DNA from 2 places in the Gloeothece verrucosa PCC 7822 genome. Region 1 is predicted to be linked to the other one. Evidence: predicted binding sites of a transcription regulator. Region 1 holds the regulator's gene; the other holds the start of a gene.
What was found. The regulator NtcA, encoded in region 1, controls nitrogen genes in cyanobacteria. The targets are predictions, from matches to a motif close to TTTGTANCNNNNGNTACAAA.

Region 1 (4,207 bases):
AGACGCTATCATGTCTATCTATCGTGGTTTTAGTCAGTCTGTTATGCTTGGGAACAAATTCAGCCGCCATCGCTGTTACTGTGCGGTTTCCTGATACGGAGTCAGCTATGATCATCGCCCAACAAGGAGACAGTAAAATTCCGCCTGTAGTGGTTAATAGTGTTCGTCAGGATTTAGCGCGGCGTACCAATATTGCCACTGACAAGTTAAAACTTAAATCCGCAACGCGACAAACTTGGCCCAATGGCTGTTTAGGACTAGCGGCTTCCGATGAAATTTGTACTCAAGCGTTGGTTGAGGGGTGGCGAGTGGTAATGTCTTATAAAAATCAAACTTGGGTTTATCGAACCGACAGCCAAGGAAGAGTCATCAGAATGGAAAAATAAGAGCCTAATTGCCATAAATTTTTATTAGTCTTAGCCGTTTATTGAGTAGCTTATCCTTACCAAATTTTATTCATATCTAAGACAAAACCTACCAGTAGAGGCTCTCCGGTGAGCGAAGTAGGATTATCTAAACATTCCTCGGTTTTATCGCTACGGTAAATATAAACCTGGCGATTTTTCCGGTCAATTAACCAGCCTAATTTTACTCCTAAAAAAATCCACTCTTGCATTTTTCGTTGTAAAGAAACAACCGAATCACTAGGAGAACGTAATTCTACAACAAAATCCGGACACAGAGGCGGGAACTTGATTTTTTCTTCGGGAGTTAAACTATTCCAACGGTCTAAAGTGAGCCAAGCGGCATCAGGATTCATGGGGTCCCTAGAGGCTCCTTTGATGCGAAATCCGCCACTAGAATCAAAAGCCATTCCAGTCCCATCTTTTTCTGTCCAATTATAAAGTTGGGCACTTAAACTTAAATTCCGATTACTGGTGTCTCCTCCGGCTGGGGTCATAATTAATAAATCTCCGGTTTTTGTATCTCGTTGAATAACTAAATGATCATTGATATCACACAACTCAAACAACTGATCATCATCAAGTTTAATAGAAGGAGGCAAAGTGATTACTAATGGATTTGACAGCATAAACAATTCCTCAGTTATTAGTTATTAGTCATTGGTCATTAATTATTAGTTATTAGTTATTAGTCATTAGTGGTTAGTCATCAGTCAAAGTCGTCTAGCTATCATTAATGAGGGATTAAAGCTCAGTAATTGAGAATAAAATTCAAGACTAAAGACTAATGACCAAGGACTAAAGACTAATGACTAAAAAAATTACATTCCCATGATTTCGTAACCAGCATCCACGTAGATAATTTGTCCAGTAATGCCACTCGATAAATCACTACACAAAAAAGCCGCCGTATTTCCCACTTCTGTCTGAGTGACAGTACGTCTTAAAGGGGCAGTTTTTTCTACATGATGAATCATATCTAAAATACCGCCCACCGCAGAAGAAGCCAGAGTCCGGATCGGTCCGGCAGAAATCCCATTGACGCGAATGTTATGAGGTCCTAACTCAGCCGCCAAATAACGAACACTCATATCTAAACCGGCCTTAGCAATGCCCATCAAATTATAATTAGGAATGACTTTCACTCCCCCTAAATAAGTGAGAGTGACAATACTGCCGCCTTCTGTCATCAAAGGTTTAGCGTATTTAGCCAAACGGGTTAGAGAATAGGTACTAATTTCTAAAGATTGCTGGAAAGCCTCCCGAGAAATAGCACTAAAATCTCCGGTTAAACCCTCCTTATCGGCAAAAGCCAAACAATGGATCAAAATGTCAAGCTTTCCCCATTGATCAGCGAGGGTTGCAAAAGTTGCCTCAATCTGTTCTTGATTCTGTACGTCACAAGGCACAAATATGCTAGGATTGAGGGGTTCTACTAACTCTCGCACCTTTTTTTCAAAACGTCCTTTATCATCTGGTAAAAAGGTTATACCAAGATTGGCTCCGGCTTTGTGTAACTGCTGGGCAATCCCCCAAGCGATGGAACGATTATTGGCAATGCCTGTAACAAGCGCGTTCTTTCCGTTTAAATCTAACATAGTGGTTCAAAGGGTAAAATTTCTTGGCCGTAAGTTGAGAGCGTCAAAAGGGATGGTTATAATCTTTGAATGTATGCCTTCATCGAGACTCACACCCCCCATAAAACCATTGTTAAACAAAAAGTCCCTAAAAATTTTGCCAGTTGGCTAGGAAGTGTGTTTAATATTTATTAATTTAAGACTCGATTAAGTCTCAAAGAACCTTTTATTTTCCTCTCTGTGTTAAGTGTGATGGATCTATCCCTGACTCAAGATAAACCTTTAGCTGCAGTCTTTCGTCGCATCGGTGGCGGTAACTATCCCCCTGTCGTAGAATCCTATGAGAGAGGAAAAACCATTTTCTTCCCGGGTGATCCGGCAGAGAGAGTTTACTTTCTGCTCAAGGGGGCTGTTAAACTCTCGCGAGTTTATGAAGCCGGAGAAGAAATCACAGTAGCCTTGTTGCGCGAAAATAGCGTATTTGGGGTACTATCTCTCATAACAGGAGAACGCTCAGACCGGTTTTATCATTCTGTGGCCTTTACCCCTGTAGAATTACTTTCAGCACCGATTGATCAGGTAGAGTTAGCCCTCAAAAATAATCCTGAATTATCGATGTTAATGTTACAGGGATTGTCGTCACGGATTTTACAAACCGAGATGATGATTGAAACCTTAGCTCACCGAGATATGGGTTCTCGGTTGGTGAGTTTCTTATTAATTCTGTGTCGAGATTTTGGTGTCCCTACACCAGATGGCATTCGAATTGATTTAAAGCTATCTCACCAGGCGATCGCAGAAGCCATTGGCTCTACCCGAGTCACTGTTACTCGTCTATTAGGAGATTTGCGACAAGAAGGCATGATTTCAATCCATAAGAAAAAAATTACTGTTCATAATCCCGTCGCTCTGAGTCAACAGTTTACTTAACTCTATCCAAGAGCAGTTACAATCATGACTAGCGCCTTTATCCTAATTACAGCAATCCTGATTTTAGGAGGGTTAATCGCTGCATTAGGAGATCGCATAGGAAGCAAGATCGGCAAAAAAAAGCTGAGATTATTTAATCTGCGTCCTCGTCAGACAGCAGTGCTTGTTACTATTGTAACAGGGATAGCCATTGCAGGTTCAACCTTGGCGTTGTTATTTAGTTTAAGTAAGTCTCTACGTCAAGGCGTTTTTGACCTGGATAAATTGCTCAATGAACGTCGAGATGCCATTAAAAAACTTGAAACCAATTTACAAACCGTTAAAGAAGAGAAAACCTCTATAGAAAAAGAATTAAATATCGCTCAAACTAAACAGACATCAATTCAAAAACGTCTTTCTCAGCTAAATAAAGATTTTAAAAAATCTCGAAGTCAATTTGATCAAGTATCGAGTCAATTAACAATTTTACGCTCGGATATTCAATCTCTATTAGAAGAACGTCAAGATCTGGTGGAGCAAAGGCAAAAGTTAACCCAAACCATTGAGAATATTCAAAAGCAAGTACAAGAAAAAGATCAACAATTAACTGAACGAGAAAATAGCCTAGCTCAACAAGATAAAAAACTTGCCCAACAAAATCAACAATTAACTCAACAAGATCAAATTATTGCCGAAAATCAGTCTCGGATTCAACAATTAGAAAAAGCGAAAAATAAATTACAAAACCAAATTAAGCAACGTGATAGTAAAATTTCTTTCTTAGATAAAGCCATCGCTCAAAAAGATGAAAATCTGAAAAGTCGAGAAGAAAAATTAGGAGAATTAGAAAATCAGTTGGCTTTTCTGAAACGAGAAGTAGAAGTCTTAGAACAATATTATCAAAATTATCAAGACTTACGGGAAAGAAAAATAGCAATTCTTAAAGGACAAGTTCTATCTTTAGGAGCATTTCGCTTAACTCGACCTGAGTCTGATACAATTATCAAAGTGATCGATCAACTTTTACAAGAGGCAAATAGAACCGCCATAATGGCCACTCGACCTGAAAGTAAAAATACAGATGAAAGACTGGTAAAAATTACTAAAGCTCAAGTGGAACAATTAATTCAAACCCTAAAAGATGGGGGAGAATATGTGGTCCGAATAATTTCAGCCGGCAATTATGTTTTAGGAGAACAAGAAATTAGAGTCTTTGCTGATGTGGTTCCCAATCAAAAAATTTTTGACGAAGAACAAGAAATAGCGGCTGTATCTATAGATTCAGGAAATTTGACCGAAGAAGAAATTCAAAAAAGA
Region 2 (4,207 bases), 2.2 Mb from region 1:
CCTACTCCCTAACTTTAAACCCAACAATAAATGTTGTCCCCGGACAAGAAGCTTTTTGACTTTTTCTATTGGGACTGATAAACTCAATTTTTCCCTGCATTTGTTCCACTAAATCTTTAACAATTGCTAACCCTAATCCGGTCCCCGGAATACTGCCCTCTGCTTGAACCCCTCGATATCGCCGCTCAAATATATGCTGTTGATCTTCTTGGGGAATGCCATAGCCTGTATCACTAATTTCAATGGTTTCCCAATTATCTTCCTTTTTAAATTTAACACTTACATCAACCTGTCCACCAGCCGGAGTATATTTAATAGCATTATCAATCAAATTTGTTAAAACTTCTCTTAAAGCGGCAAAATTTGCTTTTATAGCCGGTAAATTAGTGGGAATGGTTGAAGTGACCCCAATCTGTTTTTCTTGAGCTAATGCTTGAGCAGAAATTAATAAAGGCGTTAAAACTTCATCTATAGCTATGAATTCTAAGCTTAAAGTTATACTCGGTAACAATAATGGCGAATTAGCTTGAGCTTCAGGTAAGGCCAGGGATGTTGATTTGCCAATATTTTCGCCTTCCAAGTGGTTTTCTTCCTCGAATTGACGCAATAAATCTTGTATGCGATCACTTTCTCGGATAATTCCTTTAACCACATTTTGATCCCGTTCATCGGCTAATAAACGCTTCAGTAAGAGTTTTCCAAAGGTTCGTAAAGCGGTTAATGGGTTACGTAACTGATGCAACAAATTATCAAGGCGATCCCGTTGGTGGGCACTTTTGGCGTATTGTTGCTGTAACTGTTGTTTGTACCATTCTTGACGCTGGTCTAAAAAACAACCCAGAGCTAAGGTTTTAACAATTTTTTCAATTTGAGTCAATTCTGTCTCACGCCAGGGTAAGTCTTTACGTACCGTTACCAATAAACCCATGACAATCTCTTCATAGATTAAAGGTAAAATAAGTTGGTTATTTTGCCCCGCCACTTCCTGCTTATGCAAATAATTAAAAGACTCTATTTGAGTTTCAGCATCATTGAGCCTTTCTGGAAGGGTTTGCCACAAAGAGGGAAGCATTAACTTTTCCTCATCCCCAGACCCCGGTAAACTCGTCATCTTGCCGTTTTGCCAGGAAAATTGCTCAGGATAGCTAACCACCGGCAATAACTCGCTACTGGCATTCTCCTCCCATTTAGCGGTTAAATATACAGCAGTCCAATCTGCCTTAAATCCTTCGCTTAACAATTCTACTTGCGATTGACACAAGCTCACTAATTCCGCACTAGGGCTAATTAATATCGATAAAGAATTAGACATGAAAGCTGCTCTCTGTTTATTAAATTTTATTACGAAATAAGAAGTTTTGTATAGCAGTTATCCAAGGGGTTTGGGAGACTCACAGCCAGACTCACTCACTAGCCTACCTTACAGAGGCAACCCTTAACTTCTATCTTACGGCTGTACGGTTGATTTTTTAATTTAGAACGGATATAATGCCAACGGCTTTTGTAACGATGATTACAGCGATTAGCCGAAATAGGAGGTAATTGGGTTGGCAAGAAAACGGAAACGGAAAAGTCGTCGTCGCCAAGAAGGGCGCAAAATTTTAGAGTTAGTACCCCAGTATAGTATCGAAAGTGGCGAAGATAAACCGGTAACAGCCGCCAGGAAATATATCCAAGAGCAAAAAATTGCTCCCCCGGCAGTATTAACGGTAAGACGCAATGAACATACCACTGATCGGTACTTTTGGGCAGAAAAAGGACTATTTGGCGCTCAATATGTAGAAGAGAATCATTTTCTCTTTCCGAGCTTAAGAGTGTATCAACCTCCAAGCAAAACTCCTGTTGCAACGGCGAGTAAACGCGGTTAGACAGTTTAACTAGGATAGGGCTTACAAACAGTCCCCATTAATCATAACTCTTAATGGTAGAGTTACGACAAGGGAAAATGTAAGCCCTTGAAATTTTTTTTAACAGGGAACAGTGATCCTTTGTAGCGCTCAGGAGCGAACAGGGAACAAGACTAATGACTAATCACTATCTTCCAATACCTTCCTTCTTTAATCCCCATCAAGTGGGAGGCGTTTGGCGAGTACCTTATCAACAAAGAGCAACTCAAGCCGCTCATTGGGCAAAATCTCATCAGATTAAACCAGCCGCCAAGGATCAAACTCGAATTTGTTTACTCCTGATAGATGTTCAAAATACCTTCTGTATCCCTGAGTTTGAATTATTCGTAGGCGGAACCTCCGGCAACGGAGCAGTAGAAGATAATATCCGTTTGTGTGAGTTTATTTATCGAAATTTAAATGTTATTACCCAAATAGCTTCCACAATGGATACTCACACGGCTATGCAAATTTTTCATCCGATTTTCTGGATTAATGATGCAGGCCAACATCCTGAACCTATGACATCTATTACTCTAGAAGATATTGAATTAGGAATCTGGAAAATTAATGCGGCTGTGGTTCATAGTCTGGCTCAGGGAAATGAAGAAATTTTAACCCAGCACGCTTTACATTATGCTCGACAATTGAGTCAAAATGGAAAATACTCTCTCATTATTTGGCCCTATCATTCTATGTTGGGCGGCATTGGCCATGCTTTAGTCTCTTCAGTCGAAGAAGCTCTCTTTTTTCACAATATAGCTCGCTCGAGTCAGACTCATTTTGAAATTAAGGGAGAACATCCTTTAACGGAAAATTATTCGATTTTTCGTCCTGAAGTGATACAAGGGGTAAGCGGCAAGATACTCGCTCCGAAAAATACTCGTTTTTTAGAGAAAATATTGGCCTTTGATGCTGTTATTATAGCTGGACAAGCTAAAAGTCATTGTGTGGCTTGGACAATTGATGATTTGTTAACTGATATAAGGGAAAAAGACCCCCGTTTGGCTAAAAAAGTTTATCTGTTAGAAGATTGTACTTCGCCGGTGGTGGTTCCTGGTGTGGTTGATTATAGTGATGTGGCTGATGCGGCTTTTAAACGTTTTGCTGATGCGGGTATGCACATCGTTAAGTCGACGGATTCTTTTTTAATTGAGCGCTCATGAGCAAAGAAAAAGGTTAAGCTGTGCGTTTTTTGTTATAATCCTGTTGATTAGATAGGCTTCCTAATTTGTCGGTGAAATGGGTTTATTTGATGTTGTTAAAGGGGAAAAAGTTATTAGATATATTGATCTGTTTTGCGGCATAGGGGGGTTCAGGATAGCGGCTAGTCAAGTTTGTCTTGAATATAATATTAAACCTCAATGTGTTTTTTCTTCAGATATTGATCCAGATGCTCAACAAGTCTATAGCAAATATTTTGGAGAAAAGCCGGCAGGAGATATTACTAAAATTCCGGCTGATAGTATTCCTGATCATCATCTTTTGTTAGCGGGTTTTCCTTGTCAACCTTTTAGTATTTGTGGAGTTCTTAAGGGGTTTGAAGATACTCGAGGAACTTTGTTTTTTGAGATTGCTCGGATTTTAGAATATAAAAAACCCTTAGCTTTTGTGCTTGAAAATGTTAAACAACTTTTCGGACATCAACAAGGAAAGACATTAAAAGTTATTATCGATATTTTGGAAAAGTTAGGATATAATGTCACTTATAAAATTTTGAATGCTTTAGATTTTGGATTGCCGCAAAAACGAGAACGGATTTTTATTGTGGGTTGTTTAGAGCCGATTCCTTTTGAATGGCCGATGCCGGTAAGAACGATTAAACCTTTAAAAGAAATTTTAGAAACGACGGTTGCCGCTTCTTATTACGCTTCAGAACAAATTCGTCTGAATCGATTAGCTAAATACCAGGGAAAAAACGATAATGAGCCGACAATTTGGCATGAAAATAAAGCCGGACATATTAGTGCTTATCCTTATTCCTGTGCGATGAGAGCAGGGGCATCCTATAATTATCTTTTAGTGAATGGAGAAAGAAGACTCACTGAGCGGGAAATGCTCCGTTTACAAGGCTTCCCTGAAGACTTTCAACTCCTTACCTCTTATTGTGCCAACCGCAAATTAGTCGGTAATAGTGTGGCTATTCCTTGTGTGGCGGGGGTGATTCGTTCTCTTTTTGAGGCGGTTGAACATTAAAAGTACAGAACTATTCGCAGTAATGAACAACCCCTGAAGAGACGAGAAATGAGATATCGTAGTCTATGGTGATCATTTATACCTTAAGCACCTATGCTTTTACAAACTACTCCTGCTGTACAACA

Region 2: CYAN7822_RS11445 (DUF3155 domain-containing protein) is a predicted target of NtcA. The motif match lies at 1,501-1,520, and genes of this name have one in related genera.

The regions. Positions count from the first base shown of each region.
Region 1 is NC_014501.1:4,831,356-4,835,562, reverse strand. Features, by position in the region: gene CYAN7822_RS38705 (hypothetical protein) at 1-386, shown strand, start outside; gene CYAN7822_RS21525 (Uma2 family endonuclease) at 443-1,033, opposite strand; gene fabI (enoyl-ACP reductase FabI) at 1,226-2,002, opposite strand; gene ntcA (global nitrogen regulator NtcA) at 2,234-2,911, shown strand; gene CYAN7822_RS21510 (DUF3084 domain-containing protein) at 2,936-4,207, shown strand, end outside.
Region 2 is NC_014501.1:2,611,704-2,615,910, reverse strand. Features, by position in the region: gene CYAN7822_RS11450 (GAF domain-containing sensor histidine kinase) at 2-1,312, opposite strand; gene CYAN7822_RS11445 (DUF3155 domain-containing protein) at 1,548-1,868, shown strand; gene CYAN7822_RS11440 (cysteine hydrolase family protein) at 2,024-3,052, shown strand; gene CYAN7822_RS11435 (DNA cytosine methyltransferase) at 3,129-4,082, shown strand; gene speB (agmatinase) at 4,176-4,207, shown strand, end outside.